Regions from separate parts of the Mucilaginibacter mallensis genome, predicted to be linked through region 1. Evidence: riboswitches for the same ligand, from Rfam matches in the RefSeq annotation. Region 1 holds a riboswitch; the other holds the start of a gene.
The links. Region 1 has a riboswitch for cobalamin ahead of BLU33_RS16795 (ribonucleoside-diphosphate reductase small subunit). Riboswitches for the same ligand answer to the same signal wherever they lie in the genome.
Positions count from the first base shown of each region.

Region 2: another riboswitch for cobalamin. It lies ahead of BLU33_RS10550 (TonB-dependent receptor); the one in region 1 lies ahead of BLU33_RS16795 (ribonucleoside-diphosphate reductase small subunit).

Region 1 is NZ_LT629740.1:4,176,806-4,189,001, reverse strand. Features, by position in the region: gene BLU33_RS16800 (ribonucleoside-diphosphate reductase subunit alpha) at 1-654, opposite strand, end outside; gene BLU33_RS16795 (ribonucleoside-diphosphate reductase small subunit) at 774-1,748, opposite strand; cobalamin riboswitch at 1,859-2,070, opposite strand; gene BLU33_RS16790 (methionine-R-sulfoxide reductase) at 2,360-2,725, opposite strand; gene sucD (succinate--CoA ligase subunit alpha) at 3,272-4,147, opposite strand; gene BLU33_RS16780 (tetraacyldisaccharide 4'-kinase) at 4,721-5,863, shown strand; gene BLU33_RS16775 (purine-nucleoside phosphorylase) at 5,853-6,668, shown strand; gene BLU33_RS16770 (putative porin) at 6,668-8,791, shown strand; gene BLU33_RS16765 (hypothetical protein) at 8,822-9,907, opposite strand; gene BLU33_RS16760 (asparagine synthetase B) at 9,980-11,260, opposite strand; gene BLU33_RS16755 (peptidylprolyl isomerase) at 11,538-11,975, shown strand; gene BLU33_RS16750 (DUF5606 family protein) at 12,070-12,196, shown strand, end outside.
Region 2 is NZ_LT629740.1:2,555,098-2,567,293, forward strand. Features, by position in the region: gene rplT (50S ribosomal protein L20) at 1-47, shown strand, start outside; gene BLU33_RS10540 (hypothetical protein) at 127-408, shown strand; gene BLU33_RS10545 (SRPBCC family protein) at 410-1,129, opposite strand; cobalamin riboswitch at 1,247-1,450, shown strand; gene BLU33_RS10550 (TonB-dependent receptor) at 1,554-3,572, shown strand; gene BLU33_RS10555 (DUF5074 domain-containing protein) at 3,583-4,644, shown strand; gene BLU33_RS10560 (DUF6580 family putative transport protein) at 4,710-5,282, shown strand; gene BLU33_RS10565 (NAD(P)-dependent oxidoreductase) at 5,409-6,257, shown strand; gene BLU33_RS10570 (SIR2 family NAD-dependent protein deacylase) at 6,422-7,120, shown strand; gene BLU33_RS10575 (Dph6-related ATP pyrophosphatase) at 7,165-7,881, shown strand; gene BLU33_RS10580 (hypothetical protein) at 7,977-8,153, opposite strand; gene BLU33_RS10585 (hypothetical protein) at 8,464-8,712, opposite strand; gene BLU33_RS10590 (DUF3291 domain-containing protein) at 8,725-9,420, opposite strand; gene BLU33_RS10595 (GAF domain-containing protein) at 9,493-9,969, shown strand; gene BLU33_RS10600 (alpha/beta fold hydrolase) at 9,969-10,619, shown strand; gene BLU33_RS10605 (DNA-3-methyladenine glycosylase) at 10,616-11,218, shown strand; gene kynU (kynureninase) at 11,253-12,196, shown strand, end outside.

The sequences.
Region 1 (12,196 bases):
CAAAAAGCACGACGACATTTGTGGTTTTGGCGTACCTGCATTGAACAGGGTAGGCGTGGCGTGGGTGAACCAACGCTCGCTCATCAGGTTATAAGTTTTTATAACGCTGTCGACATCCGCTTTGTGGATACCAACTGATACGCGCATAAATAAATGCTGCGGGCGTTCAACTATTTTACCTTCAATTTTTAACAGGTATGATTTTTCAAGGGTTTTAAAACCGAAGTAATCAAAACCGAAGTCACGGTCGTATATAATGGTGCTGTCTAATAATTCAGCGTTATCTTTTATTACTTCCCAAACATCGTCAGCAATTAATGAAGCATTTTTACCGGTTTTTTCGTCGATATACTCATGCAGCTTACGCATGGTTTCTGAGAACGACTTTACCGTATTTTTATGCAGGTTTGATACCGCTATACGCGATGCCAACAAAGCATAGTCGGGGTGTTTGGTCGTTAACGAGGCGGCAGTTTCGGCAGCCAGGTTATCCAGCTCGGAGGTAGTTACCCCGTCATACAAACCTTCGATCACTTTTTTGGCTACATCTATCGGATCAACCAAATTAAAACCATAACACAGCTTCTCGATGCGTGCGGTTATCTTGTCGAATTTTACTGATTCTCTTTTTCCGTCTCTTTTAATTACAAACATATTATTGGGTATTTAGTAGCTAGTATCAAGTAGTAAGACTTTTTACTTCGCTTAGTTAATATTCTATTTAATGCTGTAGCTATATCCTGATACTTGATACTAGCTACCTGATACTATCCTTAAAAGTCATCATCCAGTGAAAAACTTTTGCTGTCTGCCGTAGCATTCAGTACGCCACTTTTCTGGTAGTCGCCTACGCGTTTTTCAAAGAAATTGGTTTTGCCTTGCAGGGATATCATCTCCATAAAATCAAATGGGTTTGATGCTCCATAAACTTTGTCGTAACCCAGTTCACCAAGCCATCTGTCGGCAACAAACTCAATGTATTGGCTCATTAATTTTGCATTCATACCGATAAGGTTTACCGGTAAGGCGTCGGTAACAAATTCTTTTTCTATTTCAACCGCGTCGGTAATAATTTTGGTTGCAGCTTCTTTTGAAAGTTTGTTCTCCAGCATGCGGTATAATAAGCAGGCAAATTCGCAATGCATGCCTTCATCGCGCGAGATGAGCTCATTGCTGAAGGTTAAGCCCGGCATTAAACCACGTTTCTTTAACCAGAAGATAGAGCAGAAGCTACCTGAGAAGAAGATGCCTTCAACCGCAGCAAAAGCAATCAGGCGTTCGGCAAATGTGCCATTATTGATCCATCTTAATGCCCACTCTGCTTTTTTATTTACGCATGGTACGGTATCAATGGCGTGGAACAAACGGTCTTTTTCAGCCGGATCTTTAATATAAGTGTCGATCAGCAGGGCGTAGGTTTCAGAGTGGATATTTTCCATCATGATCTGGAAACCGTAGAAGCAACGTGCCTCTGGCAATTGTACCTCGCTCATGAAATTGATGGCTAGGTTCTCGTTCACAATACCATCGCTGGCAGCAAAAAAGGCAAGTATGTGCGAAATGAAATGTTTTTCGCCGGCATTCATGGTTTCCCAATGTTTCATGTCGTCGGAGAGGTCGATCTCTTCGGCGGTCCAGAAACTGGCTTCACATTTTTTATACATTTCCCAGATAGCGGGATACTTTATTGGAAGGATAACAAACCGGTCCTTGTTCTCTCTTAGTAATAATTCGTTTTCCTGATTCATATTTACCTTTTGTTATTTTATTTGGGTGTCGACAAAAGGCAGTGAACCGCCTGCGTTCATGATTGAAGCTACGGTAGACTTATCTTTTGGCAAAACCTTATTCGTGAAAGTTTCGTCAAGCTATGCAGGCAGGTGTCTGGCTTTGTAGTTGAAAGTTGTGAGTTGAAGGTTGAAAGTAAAGTTTGGTATAGCTAAATTTTACTTTCAACTTTTAACATTAAACTTATTACTAATCACACAGTTGCACGTCAGCCCATGATTTTAACATGGTTCCCTTTTAATGCCGGCAATAAAACCGGTAACCCTTATAGCGCTTGAAAGAACTTATAATCCAAAGATAAGGCATCCTGCTTTTATTGTGTTAGTGATAGTTTTTAACAACAGGTACAAGTTGTTAACAGTTGACTTTATTGAGTTGATTTAATGAGTACTTGGCTGGGTTTGTAAAGTTATTAGTGAGGTTAACCTTTGTTTTGATTGATTGTATCAGTTACTTACGCGCTTCGTTGACTCACCCGGTCGTTGCTTCGCTCCTATACCCTCTCTGCCGCAAGCGGCAAAGAGGGTATAGGAGCAAGTGCTGATCAAACTCCCCTTTAGGGGCTGGGGGCTTATTTTACCAGTGGCACAAATTTCATACTCACCGAATTTACGCAATGCCTTACATTTTTTGGTGTGAGGTATTCGCCTTCAAATACGTGGCCGAGGTGTGCTCCGCAATTGGCGCATACGATCTCCACACGGCGACCGTCGGCATCGGGTACGCGTTTTACAGATCCTAGGATCTCGTCGTCAAAGCTTGGCCATCCGCAGTGCGATTCAAATTTGGTAGCTGATTCATACAAAGGCGTATCGCAGCGTTTGCACACGTAAACTCCCTCAGCCTTGTTGTTTAATAAAGAGCCGGTGAACGGCCTTTCAGTACCCTTATGCAGTATAACCCATTCTTCGTCGGGTGTTAATTTATTATATTCCATTGTTAATTATTGAGTTATTGATGTAGTGAATTAGTGATTTCACTGTACATAAATATACGACAATTTTAGGGGAGATTATGTTTGCCGGGAGGATGTTTACAATGGGTTGACGGAGTAATATTATGGTTGAAGAAACGCGTCATTGCGAGGAACGAAGCAATCTAAAACTGTGCAGAGCGAACTTTCATACTGCTTACTTTCCTCATGGTATCGCTTGTCGCTAAGACGTCACTTTTTGTCTTGATACAAAAAGTAACCAAAAAAATCAAGTCAGCCGGAATGCTTCTTTGCGCACCCGGCCTTTGCCCTGCAAAACAGGCAGAACCTGGGCTGCAATATTTTGCCCCTTACTGCGCTCGCTTTTTTCTCTGCTTCTGCAAAATTTGCTATGCCCTGCAGCCGCCCTAGCCCACCATCGTTCTGCCCGTTTTCGGCTGAAGCTGTCCGGTTGACGGATTGCGGAAAATTATATCAAACAAAAAATCCCAGCCATACGACCAGGATTTTAAATATGTTTACTCGTTCCCCCTTTAGGGGGCTAGGGGGTTATAGTTTAGCTAATTCCTCTGCCATGGCAGCGCCAATTTCGGCAGGAGATTCAACTACGCGGATACCACACTCGCGCATGATCTTCATTTTAGCAGCAGCTGTATCATCGGCACCGCCAACAATTGCACCCGCGTGGCCCATACGGCGGCCCGGAGGCGCTGTTTGGCCTGCAATGAAACCTACAACCGGCTTAGTGCCGTTTGCTTTTATCCAGCGTGCAGCTTCAGCTTCCATGCCTCCACCAATTTCGCCTATCATAATGATGCCGTGAGTTTCAGGGTCGTTCATCAATAACTCAACCGCTTCTTTGGTTGGGGTTCCGATGATCGGGTCGCCACCAATACCTATAGCTGTAGTGATACCTAAACCGGCTTTTACAACCTGGTCAACGGCCTCATAGGTTAACGTTCCTGATTTTGAAACTACACCAACGTTACCTTTTTTGAAGATGAAGCCTGGCATAATACCAATTTTGCTTTCATCAGCAGTAATAATACCCGGGCAGTTAGGGCCTATCAGGCGTGAATCCTTATCGGTAAGGTATTCCTTAACCTGGATCATATCCTTGGTTGGGATACCTTCGGTTATACAAACAATTACCTTTATACCTGCTTCGGCAGCTTCCATAATAGCATCAGCGGCAAAAGCCGGTGGTACAAATATGATAGATACATCTGCGCCGGTTTTTGCAACCGCGTCGGCAACTGTATTAAATACAGGCCTGTCAAGGTGCTGTTGTCCACCTTTACCAGGTGTAACACCGCCAACTACCTGTGTTCCGTACGCTATCATTTGTGATGCGTGGTAGGAGCCTTCAGTACCGGTAAAACCCTGAACAATAACTTTAGAATCTTTATTTACAAGAACACTCATTGTAGTTTTTCTATTTAGTAGCGCAAAGCTAAAATTATTGACCCTAAAGTCAAATTAAATTTAGTCGCGATTGCGTTACATGTGATTTTTTTTACAATTGGTGGGTTTTTTTGATTTCGGATTTCGAATGTTCGATTTTGGATTTGGAATTTCCAGTTCCCCTCTTGAGAGGGGTTAGGGGTGTGTTATGCGCTGGTGAAGTACACTAATCACTTAATGAGGGCATTGCCTGCGGCCCGGGCTGTTCAGGGCTGCGCTTCGCTCCGGCCCTCCTTCGTCGGGCTAAACCCTTACCATCCCTAATGCGGAACTTCGACGCGCTCCGTTTACCCCCTCCGTCTCCTTCGTCGATACCTCCGCCTAAGTTTAGGGGAGGGCGGGAGGTCGGGTGAGGTGGGGGGATAAACGCGCTCCGTTGACTCACCCCGACTTCGCTGAGCTGGTCGACCCTCTCTCCGGCAAGCCGGAAAGAGGGTAAAGGGAAAATTAAATTAATTAATAACGATGGGTTTTAAACCCATCGCTATGGTTTTGGGTGAAAAAAATAAAATCGTTATATCTTTACGGCAATATATGAAATACCTGCGTTGGCTTTTATTCCCGTTCTCGCTGATCTACGGACTGGTTGTGGTTATCCGCAACTGGTGTTATGATGCGGGTATATTTAAAAGCTATTCGGCAGAAGTGCCTGTGATATCAGTTGGTAACCTTGACGTTGGCGGTGCGGGTAAAAGCCCCATGACTGAATATCTAATCCGTTTGTTTAAAGATGAATATAAGCTTGCTACATTGAGCAGGGGGTATGGGCGCGCGACTAAAGGATACGTTGTTGTTAAGTCAAAAGTTAAAAGTCAAAAGTCAAAAGTTGAAAATTCGGATTTACTTGCAACACACAACACACAACCTACAACTGTCCACACGCCACACGCCACACGCCACACGACCCTTACCACCGCCCAGCAAATAGGTGATGAACCGGCGCAGTTTGCGCAGAAATTTCCGGATATCACCGTCGCGGTTTGCGAGGCAAGGGTTGAAGGGATAAAGCAGTTGCAGGATGAGCATGATCTGATCATCCTTGATGATGCTTATCAGCACAGAGCGGTTAAGCCTGGCCTTAGCATTTTATTATTTGATTATAACCGGGTAAATGAACCTCACCTGTTATTGCCAGCTGGTAATTTGCGTGAGCCATTCAGCGGGCGTAAGAGGGCCGATGTGATTATTATCAGTAAATGCCCGGCGGAATTATCCGCGGATGAACAATCCACTATCATAAAGCGGATAAAGCCGTTCGAATATCAGCAGGTATTTTTTACTTCTATAGCCTATCAGCCTTTGCAGGATTTAGAGGGAAACGCAGCTGATGTTTCTATTACGGGTAATACTACGGTTTTTTTATTAACGGGGATTGCCAATGCAGATCCGTTGATCCGGTATATTAAAAGGGGAACATCTCATATTATCCATCATAATTATCCGGATCATCATCGCTTTAGCTTAAAAAATATCAGTAAACTTGCCAGTGAATTTTCGGCATGCACATCAAAAAATAAATTGATCATCACAACAGAAAAAGATGCGCAGCGTTTAGTGGAACATGAACTGTTGCCGCTTGTAAAACAACTGCCTGTTTTAGTGATGCCTATAGGTGTAAATTTCCTTAACGGTACACAGCAGCAGTTTAATAATTTTGTTATTAATTATGTTAGATAGTATATTAAACACCACCAACTATATTAAACACCGCATTGGTGATTTTGAACCAGAGGTGGGTATAATTTTAGGTACCGGCCTTGGCGCACTGGTAAAGGAAATTGAGGTTGAAAAGCAGCTGATGTATGGCAATATCCCCGATTTTCCTATTTCTACGCTCGAATTTCACTCAGGTAAACTGATATTTGGTACGCTTGCCGGCAAAAAGGTAGTGGCAATGCAGGGCCGTTTACATTATTATGAGGGTTATAATATGCAGCAGATCACCTTCCCGGTGCGGGTGATGAAAATGCTGGGTATAAAAACATTACTGGTATCAAACGCCAGTGGTTCGCTTAACCCTGATTTTAAAAAGGGCGACCTGATGGTGATCAACGACCATATTAATCTGCAACCGCAGAACCCGCTGGTTGGCAGAAATGAGGAAGAGCTTGGTCCGCGTTTTCCGGATATGAGCAGGCCTTATGAGCGCACACTTATAAATAAAGCTTTGGATATTGCCGCAGCTAACAATATTGCATGCCATAAGGGAGTTTATGTAGCTGTAACTGGCCCAAATTTGGAAACTAAAGCGGAATACAGGTACTTGCGGATAATTGGCGGCGATGCTGTTGGCATGAGTACCGTCCCCGAGATTATTGTAGCTAACCACATGGGTTTACCGGTATTTGCTATATCGGTACTTACTGATGAGGGTTTTAATGAAGAGTTGCAGCCAGTATCAATAGATGAAATTATAGCGATAGCACAGGAAGCAGAACCCAAACTAACATTGATACTTAAAGAATTAATTGCCGGTCTTTGATGCCTTATAAGAAGCTAAAATACTTTTTAATATTGCTGATATGTATATCGGCCCAGGCAGCTTTTGCCCAGTACTCACAAACTAATCAGTCAAATTATCCGGGACAGCAGCAGCAACGTTCTAATTTTTCTGACACTGCCCGAAAAACAACACAGACGTTGACTACCGACCAGGAATTGGATACGCTGCGTAAAAAGGAGGAAAATAAACGCGATAGTGTAATTTTTACTTCTAAATTCATCAGGGTAACCAGTGAGCGTTTATTAAGGGATAGTTCACAAACTTTTCCGCTTGATACAGGTATTAAAAATTTTGAGAATTATAGCCCGCTTTATCAGCCGGGCGATCCTAAAATTAATTTGGGTAATACAGGCCGATCAGAGAAAGATATGTTGTTTGTGCCCGATAAAACAATAGGTTTTGATGTAGGCCTGCATGCGTTGGATGCTTATTTACTAAATCCTGAGGATATTAACTATTACAATGCCAGGGTGCCATATACAGTGCTGTCCATGGTGTCAGGGGGGAAAGCAGAGCAGATCTTCAAGGCTATTCACACACAAAATATTAAGCCTAACTGGAACTTTGGTTTTAATTTAAACTTTATTGGCTCAAAGGGCGATTATAGTAACGCGGGCCTACTGGCACAAAATGTTAGCGATATTAATGCCGCCTTATTTACCTGGTATGAGTCGAAAGATAAGCGCTATAACTTATTGGGTAATTTAATATATAATAATTTAAAGTCGCCTGAAACAGGTTCTTTAGCATCGCAGTATGATGATATTTTTACTACACCGCCCAGCCTAGCTTTTAGTAAAGCCAATACGCCTGTAAAGCTGCCCAATACCTGGGAAAACTGGAAAGACAATGGCTTTTATCTGAAACAGAGTTATTATATCGGCCATATTGATACCGTAAAAAAAGCGGGTGATGTGTCAAAAATATTGCCTACACAGCGCGTGGCTTATACATTTTACTACAATGTGCGTAAATACAATTTCCTGCAAAATGATGCTGATACCGCCCATGTATTCCCTGATTATTATTATAGCTATAACCGTTCACGCGATTCATTGGTGGTAACGCATTTGCAAAACGATTTCTCCTATAGTTTTTATCTGCGCAGCAAAGCTCAAAAATCTGTAAAAAATGAAGCAAAGCTCGACTTGGGCCTAACGCAGGATATTTATAGTTATGCGCAATATGTGAGCGATTCAACCATAAATAAAGTGGGTGCTAAAGTTACACAGGTAGCCACAGTACAAAATAAAACTACATTTCAGGATCTTACGTTAAAAGGGAGGCTAACCTACAAATTAAGCGACAAGGCGGCGTTTGAAGGAAATGTAAATCAGATTGTACAGGGGCGCGATTTTGGTGATTTTATATATGATGCAAAGCTGATGATTGCCGGCGGCAATTATGCGGGTAAGATAATACTGGATGCCTATACGCAAAGTAGTACACCAGCATTAATATATACGGATTGGGTATCAAACCATTATATTTTTCATAATAGCTTCGCTAACCAAAAAACAAACAGTTTTTCATTTAACTATATTAATAATGCCCTGCAGCTTGATTTAAAAATCGAATATTTTTTATTGTCAGACTACCTGTATTTTACAGCTACCGATAACAGCAATGATGCTCACCCGGCACAATTAACAAGCCCGATTAATTTACTTAAAGTAACGTTGAGCAAGAACCTGGCATGGCGCAGGTGGCATTTTGATAATATACTGGTATATCAAAAAACCGATAACCCCGATGTATTGCGTACTCCCGAGGCTTATACTTACACCAGCCTGTATTATTCAAAGCTGCTTTTTAACGTGTTGAATACCAATATTGGTACCGATGTAAGGTATAATACACCCTATGTAGCACCATCATACGCAGTAGGGATAGAGCAGTTTTATAACGGGCCAAGTATCACTTATTCATCATACCCGGTTGCAAACGTGTTTATAAAGGCTACGCTATACCGCACCAATATTTTTGTGGCTTATGAATATGCTAACCAGGGCCTGTTCAGCAAAGGTTTTTATACTGTAAACCGTTACCCTATGCAGGATGCCCAGCTTAAGTTTGGGGTAGCGTGGACATTCTTTAATTAGCCTACCCGAAGAGATGGATTACCATGTTATTTAGTTGCAATAATTTTTTATGGCATCAAGTATCATGTCTTTGTTATCTCCAAGTTCAACGCTTTTGTTAAGATCGTTACAGATCTTAACTTTTTCATCGGCGGGAATCTCCACTTTATCTTTGGTGGCTAATACGGTTACTTCATTGTTACTGCTTAAAGTACGACTGCTTTTGAATTCATATTTCCGGATACGGGCAAATGCCCTGTTGGCAATTGCTTCCATATATAAAGGTTCAAGTTCAATAGCCTTATCAAAGTCGGTTACCGCATTGTCAAAATCAAGATTATCTAATTTGGCTGTGCCCCGGTAAAAATATACATCGGCATATTTACTGTTTAATTTCTCCGCTTCGTCTAACTTTTTAATAGCACCTTTATAATCTTCGGCCTGCATTAATTCTTGTGCCTTATTTTGCAGATCATAAAACTTCTTTTCATCTTTTGTCATATCGGGTATAAGATTTACAAAATTACATTGCCTTTTAATTGCTCCTGTAGAGTAGTAGTCTATCCACAGTCCGTCATCTTTGCCATCTTTAAAGCTGCCTTTTTGCCTGAGGTTCCCATTTTGAAAGTATTCTTCTGAATAGCCTTGGGCTACTCCGTTCACGTAATTCCTCATAAGATTTTTATTTCCATTTTGATAGTATGTAGTGCGTGAACCATTAACCACTCCATCCTTCAGTACACCTTCTCCTTGTATTTTTCCATTCAAGTAATAATCAATAAATTTCCCGCTGTATGGTGATGTTGCATCTTTCATATACCACACACCATCTTTTCTCTCCATCAATTTTGTTGTGGGGATTTTCTTTATATCATCGGGCCGTTTTGCATACTCTTTAGTAATAATATAAATGATCTTATCAATTGATGGATAACCAGCTGCTTTTATTTCATCTGCATTAGTAGCAACAGTTACATGGTCAATGTCATTATTAGTTATGTTACCCGAGTTTTCATCAGGATCATTAATAAGAGGGATACTATCAATTATATATAGCGTCGCTTCTTTCTTTTGTACTTCCTGGGCAAAGCAATGGATTAAAGAAAATGATAAAATGAGGCTTAGTACAATTTTCATGATTAAGGATATGGGCATAAATATATTACACCAGTTTCATAATCCGAAATGGCATCAGTATTAAAAGTTACCCTAGGTTTTCTGCTTTTTCTTCCTTGCTGCGGGGAACAGCACATTATTTAGTATGAGCCGGTATCCGGGAGAGTTGGGGTGGAGCTTGAGATCGGTTGGCGGGTCGCCTACCATGTGCTGGTAATCTTCAGGATCGTGACCACCGTAGAACGTCCATTGGCCTTTGCCGTATTCACCGTGGATATAGCGGGCCTCGTTAGCGGTTTTCATTTCGCCCATAATAATTACACCGGGTTTAAGCTTACTTTCGTTAAAAGCTGTGGTTAGGCCCATAAATCCTTTGATAACTTTATCATGATCCTGTGTGAGCATGCTGGGTACCACATCCCACTTGGCCGAAAAATCAAACAAGGTAAAAAAATCATGCGCCTGGTCAATCTGTCGGGTGGGGGTAACATCAATATTGCTGAAACTGTGCGATAGCGGGTTCATGTCCAGCGTAAAATTCTGAAAGGCGAAAGTCTGACTGAAATCCAATTTCGATTGTGCGTCGGGGTCGGCGGCATCACCATCAAACATGCTCTCGCAAATATCGGTGTTATGGGCTGCGAGGGCTATATCAAAAGTGTCGGTACCTGAACACATGGCGAACAGGAAGCCGCCACCCGCACAAAAATCACGGATATGTTCAGCTACTGCCAGCTTCATTTGCGATACCTTTTTAAAGCCCAGCTTATGCGCCATAGCCTCCTGATTGCGCACATCATCATTATACCATTGCGCATACCTGAAACCGCCGTAAAACTTGCTGTATTGCCCTGTAAAGTCCTCATGGTGCAGGTGTAGCCAGTCGTACTTGGGCAAATCGCCGCGGATTACTTCCTCATCGTACACTACATCATAAGGTATCTCAGCATATTTTAGCACCAATGTCACGGCATCATCCCAAGGCAACTTATCTTTTGGTGAGTAAACGGCCATGCGTGGGGCTTTCTCCAGCTTTACAATATCCATATTAACGGATGGATCGCTTACCTCGGTAACTATTTCATTTTCCTTGGCATCGGTAATAACTTCATAGCTAACGCCGCGTATCTTGCATTCGTCCTCAATCTTTTTGTCGTACTTAGTCATGAAACTGCCACCGCGGTAGTTGAGCAGCCAATCTACCTCCTCACCATTCTTGAGTACCCAAAAAGCGATACCATACGATTTCAGGTGATCCTTTTGCTCATCATCCATAGGGATAAGGATAGAAGCAGCCCTTGTTATTTGGGAGAAAAGGCTTAAAGCCAAAAGCAGAAAGGTGAAAGCAGGAAGATTTTTAAGGCGATGCTTCATTTTCAAATTTAACGAATAATTGTTGAAGGTAGTGTGGTGATTAGTTGATTTGTGATTAGAGATTGGGGTGGTTAGTACTCATTTAACGTGAGTCTTGTGCGTGCCTTTTCAGCGGTGCAACCATTCTGCCAGAATAAAACTAGTTCTACAGAGAACAACTAATAACACACCCCTAACCCCTCTCAAGAGGGGAACTATTACGCATAAACCTTTCATTCTTTACTCTTTCGCCTTTCGCCCCAAATTATTACCTTTGCCAACTATTTAAAAATTAGAAATGAGTAAAGCAATTATCAAAACCGAAAAAGGCGACATGACTGTCGAGTTTTATGATAACGACGCGCCTATTGCAGTGGCGAATTTTAAAAAACTGGCTAAATCAGGATTTTATGATAATGTAACTTTCCACAGGGTGATACCTAACTTTATGATACAGGGTGGCGACCCAACCGGTACAGGTGCTGGTGGCCCCGGTTACAAAATTGATTGTGAATTAACAGGCGAGAACCAATACCATGATCGTGGTGTATTATCAATGGCTCATGCTGGTCGTAATACAGGTGGTTCACAGTTCTTTATCTGCCATAGCCGTGCTAACACCGCGCATTTAGACCGTAACCATACCTGCTTTGGTAAGGTGATTGAAAATGTTGATGTTGTTGACGATATCCGCCAGGGCGATAAAATTTTAAACATCGAAGTAATAGAAGATTAATTTTAGAGTTAAAAGTTGAAAGTAAAAAGTTGAAGGTATATTCTGCCTCTTTTTTACTTTCAACCTTCAACTTTTAACTTTTCAATAAAAACATATGAACCTACAGGGAATTGTAGCCGTATCCGGCAAACCAGGATTGTGGAAAGCACTGTCGCAAAATAAAACAGGCTTTATTTTAGAGAGTTTGGACGCGCAAAAAACTAAACTGGTTGCAAACCTTT
Region 2 (12,196 bases), 1.6 Mb from region 1:
TGAACCACCCGGATGCTTTCAAAGCAGTTGTTGACGCTGTAAAATAAGCTACAGACTCAATATTTAAAAAGGCCCGCATTAATGTGGGCCTTTTTGTTTTATAGCTATTTTGTATATTAGTGTAATATGAAGCAGCTATTGAATTTCGGTACTGATTTTAGCTTGGGGGCGGAGCCTGATAATAAAAAGATCCGGCTGGTTATTTATAAAAAAGATCTGGAATTGGTTTGCCGCAAAACAACCTTGATGGAAATAAAGCGTTTTTTAGATAGTACCGAAGAAAAGCTATTCAAAGGTCGTTTGCAGTTATTAAAAGATCATGACCATATCCTCATAAAAGCAAAAAACGAAGTTGCCGGCATAACAACTCGCCAGGCATTGTATAATTACCTGGCGAGTGTATCCTGATTTATAAATAATTTATGCTATCTGTTGCATAATCAATATCCATATAGTGCTTGAAATTTCGCACGTCCTTTTCAACCATTTTCTTAAATACAGGATTAAATACACGTGCTATACTTGCACCAACGGTACCTACAGGTGGTTGGTATGAAATAACCACATCTACACGGGTACTTTCACCATCCTCTGTATCCTTGAAACGCACTTTGCCTGAGTTATCAAGTATTGAACCGGGTAATGAACGCCAGCCGATCATCTCATTAGGCTTGTCTTTAACAACTTCGGCCTCCCAGCTAATGCTGGCAACACCAATAGGCAATCTCAGTACCCAGCGCGAATGATCATTATTCAAAAGTTCCACATTTTTAAGATGGGTCATGAATAGGGGGAGGTTATCAAATCTGCGCCAAAAATCATAAACATCCTTACGTGGCTTATGAATGATGAAGGATGAACGGATATTAATATTAACCGGGGTAGCCATGTATTTATCAATTTGCGAATACAGCTCACAATGTCCGGTAATTCCCCTGTTTAACAGATAACCCCCTGCGCCCAGTTTTACAATACTTGCAAAAGGGCTTGAAAATAAGCTCTTTAATCCCGATATACCCAGCTGTATACCCCCTGCAATAGACACGTAGCGCTCAGGCCATTTCAAATTAATGTAATTATTTTCGGTTTCCTGACCCTCAGGCACAAGTACCAATACTTTATTTGTCATGATATAAATTTATACAATCATACAACCCTTAAATGTGAACAAAGTTTGCAATTTATCAGTAATAAATTGCCACTTAATATAAATATAAGAGCCACTTGTCATTACAAATACTTCTCGTACTTTTGCAATGCTTTAGGTTTTCCTGCGAACAATATCGCTGGAAATTAAAAGGGAATATGGTGTAAATCCATAACTGTCCCGCAGCTGTAAGCTCCATAACCATAGTCTAATCAATTAAGTCACTGTCCGCCAACCAAGCGCGACGGGAAGACGGGACGAAGGGGAGCAAGTCAGAAGACCTGCCAAAGCCATACTATTATTCACAGCTTTCGGGGATTGAAGCTTGAATTGTGAATGCTCTTACACAGTGTGTTTTCATTTCAAAGTTTGCTTCTTCATTGTCTGTGAGTTTAACTCATAACAAATGGCAATAATTCTACAGCATTTTTTTAAGCATGTTTGGCAAAAGTCGAAGTGTTTGCTGTTGATTTTATTATTACCAGTTCAGGTATTTGCACAAAAAGATACCACCAAAAAACTCCAGGAAGTTAAAGTATCCTCATCAATCCCTAAATTGCAAGGTGTTACACCCTCACAATCCATATCCTCAAATGATTTTGACAGGTATAGTGCTTTGACCGTGGCCGATGCGATCCGCTATTTTGCCGGAGTGAATGTTAAAGATTATGGCGGTATAGGTGGTATAAAAACAGTATCCGTGCGTGGATTTGGCGCCAATCATACTGCCATTTTATATGATGGTGTTGAAATAAATGATGCCGAGAACGGTCAAATAGATCTTGGTAAACTTAACTTAAATGGCGTTCAGCAGATAACGCTTTACAATGCACAGCCCGATAATATACTTACACCTGCCAAGTCATTTGCATCGGCAAGTGTAATAGCCATTAAAACCATACAGCCTAATTTAGCAGCAGATAAACCTTACCAGGTTTTACTGGGCCTTAATGGTGGTTCATTCGGGTTACTTAATCCTTATCTGCAGTGGCAGCAACGTTTAAGTAATACATGGTCATTTGTTGTTAATAGTTATTTGGAAAATGCCAATGGTCATTATAAATATAAAACCGCAGGTGATGGTACTGATACCACACAGACCCGTACCAATACCGATGTAAGCGAGCAGGAAGTTGACGGCGCATTATACTGGGCAAAAAACGATAGCAATAAGTTTAACCTGCATATTAATTATTATAACTCAGATAGGGGGCTGCCCGGCGCGGTGGTATATTATAACCCATATTCTGACGAACGGCTTTGGAACAGGGACTTTTTTTTGCAATCAGGATATGAGCATACCTGGGATGATGGTCTTCATTTACTCTTAAATACGAAGCTGTCACAGGAATATACACATTATACCGATAAGAACTATCTTAACAACAGTGGTGGCATTAATGATCAGTATACACAACGGGAGGCTTATCAATCTGTAGCATTAGCTTATCATATTACATCAAATTGGGAAACATCCTATGCTGCTGATATCTCTTTCAGTAAGCTGGATGCCAATTTGTATAATTATGCTTATCCCACAAGATTTACCTTATTAAATGCTTTAGCGAGTAAGCTAACATTAAACAGATGGTTATTTCAGGGCAATTTGCTGAATACCTATGTTACAGAACAAGTTAAAACAGGCAAGCCTACACCATCTGAAACAGTTTTTTCGCCTACATTAATGGTTTCTTTTCAGCCATTTAGTCCTAATTTACAGTTCAGGACATTTTATAAAGATAGTTTTCGTGAGCCGACGTTTGATGAGCAGTATTATTTTGCAATAAACAACATAAGCCGCAATATTAAGCCGGAATATGCCAGACAATATGATCTGGGCATTACTTACAGAAAGGCATTTAATAATTGGCTGGATTATGTTTCCTTTTCCGTAGATGGTTATTACAATACGGTAACCAATAAAATAATAGCTATACCTAATCAAAATCCTGTAATATCATCCATAATTAATCTTGGAAAAGTTAGGATCGAGGGTACAGATGTATCGTTAAAAACACAAACCAAAATAAGTAATGGCTGGCGCGAAGTGCTATCCGTTAATTATACTTATCAGTATGCTATTGATGTTACCAACCCTAATGATAGTTATTATAAGCAGCAAATACCTTATACCCCTAAAAACACGCTTGCCTTAAATGCCGGGGTTGATTATAACCAAATGGGATTGTATTATAACCAGGTATTATCTTCTTCACGATATTTTTTAAGCAATAGTAATTCGGCTAACTATATTGATGGATATGGTACTGGCGATCTGTCATTCATCTACAAACTAACAATAGCAAATAAATCTACAGTATTCTCGGCACATGCCGATAACCTGTTCAACGAAAATTATATGATCGTGCGCAGTTTTCCTATGCCCGGTCGCTCATTCTTGCTATCATTTCAAATAACAATTTAACTACATAACAATGAAAAATTTAAGACTAAGCACTTTACTAACAGCCACGGTATTATCCCTTACACTGGCTTCCTGCCATAAGGATAAACAGGTTAATCTGGTTACTACACCTGTAACCGACGGTTTTTATGTATTAAACCAGGGTGGCTTTAACGACAATAACAGCAGCCTTTCGGCCTATAGCTATGCAAGCAAACAAGTTGTAGCTGATATATTTCTATCAGCAAATGGCCGCGGTTTAGGCGATACCGGTAATGATATTGAGATTTATGGTTCAAAAATGTATATCGTGGTAAACGTTTCAAGTACAATTGAAGTAGTTGATCCTAATACAGCGAAATCAATCAAACAAATAAAAATGTTTAACGGCACAGTAGCCCGTGAACCACGTGATGTAGTATTTTATAAAGGAAATGCTTATGTAACTTCATATGATGGTACTGTGGCTGTAATTGATACTGCTTCGTTAGCTGTAACCAAATACATAACTGTTGGCCGCAATCCGGAGCAATTAACGGTAGCTAATGGTAAAATATATGTAGCCAACTCCGGCGGTTTGGATTATCCTAACTATGACAATACCGTATCAGTTATCGACCCTGTTTCAGCAACCGTTACTAAAACACTTACCGTTGTGGTAAATCCGCAAAATGTAACCGCCGATGCTAATGGTAATGTTTATGTGCTTTCGGCTGGAAATTATAGTACAATACAATCAAGTTTAGAAGTTATTGATGATAATGCAGATGTTGTAAAATCACAAACTAATTTTGATGCGGCTGCATTTACAGTAATAGGTAGCAATGCTTATTATATTACATCATTAGGTAAAGTAGGTGTTTATAATACTAAAACTCAAAGTATAAGCAATGCTGCTTTTATATCAGATGGTACTGCAATTACAGCACCTTTTGCTATCACATCTGATGCTTCAACAGGTGAGGTGTTTGTAACGGATGCTAAAGATTACGTATCAAACGGACAGGTGTTTGTGTTTGATAAAACCGGCAAAAAAGAATATGCGATTACAGTAGGCATAAACCCCGGAAGGATTGCTTTATTAAAGAAATAAGGCAACCTTTAATAGCATTTTATTTAAATAATATAAATGACTAATTTTACTGAATAAATTAAACTATGTCATTACAAAAAATTAACACCCGCAATATTGTACTCATATTAATGATACTGGCTGCCATCGCCTTTCGTTTTGTAAGTTATGAGTACAAGTTTTTAAGCAACTTTACACCTGTTGGTGCAATAGCCTTATTTGGTGGTGCTTATTTTACCGATAAATGGAAAGCTTATACCGTGGTGTTAGTAGCCTTGTTTTTAAGTGATATTGGCATTAACTACCTATATACATCAAAACTGGTGTTTTGGTATAGCGGGTCTGCATTAGTGTATTTAACATTTGCTATAATGGTATTTATTGGCTCTTTAATAAAAAAGGCCAATGTTTTAAATGTAGCCCTGGCGTCGTTGGTATCTGTAGTGATCCACTGGTTAATAATTGACATGCCCTGGTTATACGGAACATTATACCCGCATACATTTGCTGGTTATGGGCAATCATTAGTTGCAGCTATACCTTTTGAAAAAAATATGATTCTAGGCGATGCTCTGTTTTGCGCTTTGCTATTCGGAGGTTTTGAGTTTGCACAAAGCAAATACATTATATTACGCAGTAACCAGCAATTGGCAGTTTAAATCCAAATTATCGAAATAGAAAAAGCCGTTTCATTATAGTATGAAACGGCTTTTTTACGTTTAAACGATCATGTGTTTAAGTCGTTTTATAAGGAAAGTTATACCTTTATCTAAAATAAAATATCTATGAAAGCTTTTTTGGGAACGGGCCTTTTAGGTTCAAATTTTGTTAAGGCGATGATCAAACATGGCGACGAGGTGCAGGTTTGGAACCGCACTGCCGCTAAAGCAAAAGCATTGCAAGAATTCGGTGCTAAAGCATTTGATGATGTTGCAGAAGCTGTAAAAGGAGCAGATACCATCCACGTCACCTTAAAAGATGATGATACCGTAAATGAGGTATTGGCAGCAGCATGCAAAGGGTTTAGTCCCGGTGTCACTATTATTGACCATACCACCACATCGGCAAAAGGTGCTATTGAAAGAACAGCCGAATGGAAGGCAAAGGGCTATACTTACCTGCATGCGCCGGTATTTATGGGCCCTATAAATGCGCTGGAAAGCAGCGGTAATATGCTGGTGTCCGGCGACCAGGGGGTGATCAGCAGGGTAGAGCCTGAGCTATCAAAAATGACAGGCAAGGTAATCAATTTCGGATCCGAAGAGGGTAAAGCAGCAGGCATGAAGCTGATGGGTAACCTGTTTTTATTAACCCTTACAGCTGGTATTTCAGATACATTAGCTTTTGCAAAAGGTTTAAATATTCCTGCCAGTGATGTCTCAGCATTATTTGATTCATGGAATCCTGCAGCAATGATGCCCACCCGACTTAAAAAAATAACCGAAGGTAATTTTTCAAACCCATCGTGGGAATTAAGTATGGCTCGTAAAGACGCAGGCCTGATGTTACAGGCAGCAAAAGAGAATAATACTAAACTGGCTGTAATACCTGCTATAGCAGCAGAAATGGATAGCTGGATTGAAAAAGGTTATGGCAACAGTGATTGGAGTGTGATTGCGAAAGATAATATTTAACAATCCACAAATAAAGACGCAAAGTGTTGCGTCTCTATATTTAGGGAAAACCTGTAGAGACACAATACCTTGTGTCTCTTTTAAAAGGTAAAGACGCAACACTTTGCGTCTTTTTTATAATTTTCAATCAGAGCCGCAAAATATTGCGTCTCTACGGCAGATACATGAAAAAGATAGTTATACTAACTGGCGCGGGAATAAGTGCTGAGAGCGGCTTAAAAACATTCAGAGATAGTGATGGACTGTGGGAAGGTTATAACATTGAAGATGTAGCCACGCCCGGTGCCTTGCGGCGTAATCCTCAATTAGTGCAGCACTTTTATAATGAACGCCGTAAATCAGTGCTGGAAGCTAAACCCAATGCAGCACATTATGCATTAGCAGCTCTGGAAGAAAAATATGAAGTAACCATCATCACCCAAAATATTGATGACCTGCATGAAAGGGGAGGTTCAACCAATGTTATACATCTGCATGGTATTATTACCCGGTCGCAGTCGAGTATTAATCCCGGGCTTACCTATCCGATAAATGGCTGGGAATTAGGTATGGATGAGGTTTGTGAGTTAGGTTCTCCTTTACGTGCACATGTAGTTTGGTTTGGAGAAGATGTACCCATGATTGAAACAGCTGCCAAAATTTGTGCTAAGGCCGATATATTTATCTTAACCGGTACTTCGCTGGCTGTATATCCTGCCGCCGGACTAATTAACTATGTCCCTAATTACGTGCCAAAATATATCGTCGATCCTAATATCCCACATGTGCGACAAACTAACGTGATTAAAGTACAGGAAAAAGCATCAGTTGGTGTACCTGAATTAGTTAATCAACTTTTGAACCTGGATGCAACAGGTCTATAAATCATCATATCAAAAATCAGGTAAATCTTTTAATCCCATAAATCATGGTTCAAGCTATTTTCAATTGGAGCGGCGGCAAAGACAGTTCACTTGCGCTTTACCATTGCCTGCGCGATCCTCAAATAAGCATTAAATATCTGGTTACAACAGTTAATGATGCTGTCGACAGGATTTCCATGCACGGTGTACGCGTTGAACTGCTGATAAAGCAGGCAGAAAGCATTGGCATACCCTTATATCAGATCCGCTTGCCCGAGATGCCGGGAATGAAAGAGTACGACGAGATTATGGGTCAGCATTTAAGTAAGTTCAAGTCTGAAGGTATTACCCATTCTATTTTTGGTGATATTTTTCTGGAAGATCTTAAAAATTATCGCGATGCGCGGCTGGCAGAAGTTAGCATGACGGGCATATATCCATTATGGAAACGTGATACGCACGAACTGATAGATGAGTTTCTGGACTTGGGATTTGGTACCGTAATAGCCTGCACCCAGGAGCGGCTGGAATGTATAGCAGGGAAGGAGATAAGCCATGAACTTATTGCCGGCTTACCAACCGATGTTGATGTTTGCGGAGAAAACGGCGAGTTTCATACTTTTGCCTTTAAAGGTCCCATCTTTTCAAAAGAAATAAAATATAAAACAGGAGAAAAGGTATTTAAGGAATACAATGCACCCAAGGACGCGAACGATAGCTGTGTTGCAGTGAATGATCAGAAACGCTCGGGATTTTGGTATTGTGATTTATTACCGGAATAACAACCTGGGGTATGGTTGTATTTTTTTAATTCTTTACAGGATAAATAGAGGATAGTAATTTAAAAATGAAAAGCTTATTTCTCAAATGAAATTAACTACTGCTCATCAAATCCTGTATCCATTTTCAGGATATTTTCAACCAGCTTATCATAAACATCACTAGCTATAAATTCAATAAAATTACCATCAGCCCTTTTAACATTCATAGTTACCTGGGGGTAGGTGTCAATCTCTTCAATGCAAGCTATATTGTTTATGTTTATCAACTTCATGCCCTGGTTTGTTTGCATGTTGTAAAATCGTTTGCTATTTGCCATACCTAAATTTAAGCCTTTAAATCATAATCATATAAAAAATGTTTGGTTACGAGTTAATCAGATGTTTTTTACAAGCCAAATATAATTTTGTTTATATGTATAATGTAGTTTATTTCAAATAGTTACATAATTTATATAAATGAATGAATTAAAACAAAATAGGAATATGTTTATGTATTGTTAAATAAGGGCCAAATAAAATTTGGATACGCTATTATCTTATTATTAAATAGTTAATATACAGCATATTATATTAATTACTTGACTAATAATTGTACCTGAAATAGGTTTCCTTATAATCGTTGCGCATTTCTGCAAATCTGTTGGCTACGGTTTTCAAAAATGCCTCATCCAGTAATTCAAACACACTGTTTACACCATCTGTCAGGTCCATTTCGGGCACTTTGTAACTTTGCTCAAGACTGCCTTGCTCTATCTTAATAATGAATTTTTGATTCATGTTAAGGATTGATATTTTAAAATCGGGGTGAGGTAGTTCAGCTATTATTCTCATAATTTATTTTATTTAGATCGATCCCTCCAGCGGATCTTTGCCATTTATTGCACCAAAACTTGCAATGGGTTTAAACCTCGCAAAAAGCTCTTCGCTATACCATTTCTCAGTGCGCGTTTTTTTAATTACCTCAGCATGTTCTTTTGATGCGTAGGCAAATGCTTTCACATCCTCAATGCTTTGCCAAACAGAAAAGGTAGCCTGCCTGTAAACCGGCGCTTCGCCTATGCCGAATGAAGTAATAAAGCCAGGTGCATCTTTCATTAGCTTTGTCACATTGTCAACATTGGCCCAAAAGTTCTTCAACCTGCTTATCCTGATCGTTGCCCGTGTTAAAACTGCTACGAGGCCTATATGATCCTTTCTATCTGCATTGCCGAAAGGTTCTTTATCATCCCATTTACCGTGGCTTTGTAATGGCTCACATAATATTGTCCATTGCTCACTTGTAAATAAGTTCCACCAGTATTTTATGAATGATCTTTCATTAAACCTGTCAAAGTCTTCACGGCTATTCCAAACAGCTAACAATCCCCATTGCTGCCAATCGGGTTGCAGGTCGAACGTGCCATTACGGCCGCTGCCCAATAGCTTCCAGAAAGTACAGCCTTTTTGTAATAGCATAGGTAATCTATGTATGGCCATAGCGAAAAGCGCCACAGGTATATATGCTTTGCGATAGCGGACGATGGTAAGGCTTACTATCATTGATGCGAAATAAAAGATTAAATATGAGATTTGTCCTATTTAATTGTAATAGTTCCTCCTTATTTTTGTGCTATGGCAGAAGATTTAACCATCATACATACAGCTGATAAAACAGCTCAATATCAATCATTAATTCCGCAAATCGAGGCACTGATAACAGGAGAGGACGACCTTGTAGCTAACCTGGCCAATATCAGCGCAGCTTTAAAAGAACAATTCAAGTGGTTTTGGGTTGGGTTTTATATGGTAAAGAACAATGAACTGGTTTTAGGTCCGTTCCAGGGGCCGGTAGCCTGTACGCGTATTGCTAAGGGTAAAGGTGTATGTGGTGCAGCCTGGCAGCAAGCTGAAACGCTTATAGTGCCTGATGTTGATGAATTTCCCGGGCATATCGCCTGTAGCTCATTATCACGTTCTGAGATAGTATTACCTCTGTTTCATAACGATGAAGTTATTGGTGTGCTTGATGTGGATAGCGAACAAGTAGCTCACTTTGATGAAACCGATGCTTTGTACCTGGCACAAATTGTAAACCTGCTTAAATTTTAATGAGCACTGTATTTTTAATTGCGGGTTTAGGTGCCGATACAAGGCTGTATAATAACATTGATATCCCCTCAGGCTATGAAGTTATCCCTGTTGATTGGATCGATCCAAATAAAACTGATACTTTAAAAGATTACGCTCAAAAACTTATTTATCAATATAATATAACAAGGGGATCTATTGTTATCGGCACATCATTGGGAGGGATGCTGACCATAGAAATAGCTAAGCTAGTGCCTCTTAATAAAGCTATATTAATATCCAGCATTAAAACTATTGATGAAGCACCCGGGTATTTTAAGGTATTTAAAAAGCTGCCTGTATTCAAAATTCTCCCCGGTAAAATGTTTAATTCAATGGGGTTTATAATCAAACCCTTATTTGGTAAGATGACCGATGGCGATGCCTGGCTACTAAACGATATGCTGAGCAATACACCACCTGCGTTTATAAAATGGGCGATGGGCGCTGTTGTAAAATGGGACAATAAAACAATCCCGCCTAATGTATATCATATTCATGGCGATAAGGACCTGATGTTCCCATATAAAAACATAAATAATGCCGAACTGGTTAAAGGTGGAACCCATATTATGGTTTACAATATGGCCAAACAGGTAAACAAACTATTAAAGAATATACTCAAAAAGTGAAGCTTCCCGAATCTTTCTATCTTAATTCCGACGTAGTACATCTAAGCAGAAGCCTGATCGGCAAGTATTTGTTTACTTGTATTGATGGTGTAACTACAGGTGGCTACATTGTTGAAACAGAAGCGTATAATGGCATTATTGATCGTGCCTCGCACTCATTTGGCAACAAGATAACCCCGCGTACTAAAACAATGTTCATGCAGGGCGGCATAGCCTATGTATATCTGTGCTATGGTATACACGAAATGTTTAATGTAGTAACCTCTGTTGAAGGACAACCTCATGCTATACTCATCCGCGCCATACAGCCTACAGATGGATTGGATGAAATGTTATACCGGCGCAATATGATCAAATTAAAACCAAACATTACATCGGGACCCGGTTCAGTAGCAAAAGCATTAGGTATTTCACGTAATATCAACGCTGTCAGCCTTCAAAGTGATGTTTTGTGGATCGAAGATAGGGGTTTAAGCTTTACAGATGATGAGATAGCGGCCGTTCCACGTGTTGGTGTTGATTATGCAGGAGATGATGCATTGCTACCCTATCGCTTCTATGTAAAAGGAAATCCTTACGTGAGCAAGCCTAACAAATAGCAAATCTCATTGCTCTTTTTTGTAATATTGACCGATGGATTATCAAAATACTTTGGCCTTTGCCACCCAGCTCGATGAACAGGATTCACTAAAGGGTTTTCGTGATAAATTTTTAATTCCACAGCATAATGGTCACGATGCAATTTATTTATGTGGCAACTCACTAGGCCTGCAGCCCGCATCGGCACAACAATATATCACAGCACAGCTTAATGCCTGGCAGCAGTTGGGCGTTGAAGGCTGGTTTAATGGTGATGATCCATGGATAGCTTATCACAAGCAACTTTCCGGTACCCTTTCAGCTATTGTTGGTGCTAAGGAAGATGAAGTAACGGCAATGAACTCACTTACAGTAAACCTTCATTTGCTGATGGTAAGTTTCTATAAATCAAAAGATAAAAGATATAAAATCATAATGGAAGGGGGTGCTTTCCCCTCAGATCAATATGCATTGGAGAGCCAGGTGAAGTTCCATGGTCATGATCCCAAAGATGCAATTATTGAGATCTTTCCACGCAATAGCGAAGATACTTTAAGAACTGAAGACATCCTGGAGATTATAAATAGCAATGCTGATGAACTGGCGCTGGTGCTCTTCAGCGGTATAAATTATTATACCGGTCAGTTTTTTGATATAGCGGCAATAACCAAAGCAGCGCATCAGGCAGGAGCAATTGCAGGGTTTGATTTGGCACATGCTGCAGGGAATGTTCCGGTAAAACTGCACAACTGGAATGTAGATTTTGCCTGCTGGTGTTCATACAAGTATATGAACTCAGGGCCCGGTGGGATAAGCGGCATTTTTGTACATGAAAAGCACTTTGATGATAAAACCCTTAACCGATTTGCAGGCTGGTGGGGGTACAGGCAGGATAAGCGCTTTTTAATGGCTCCCGGCTTCCAGGCCGCAAAAGGCGCTGATGGATGGCAGGTGAGCACACCGCCAATTATGCTGATGGCCCTGCATAAGGCCTCTCT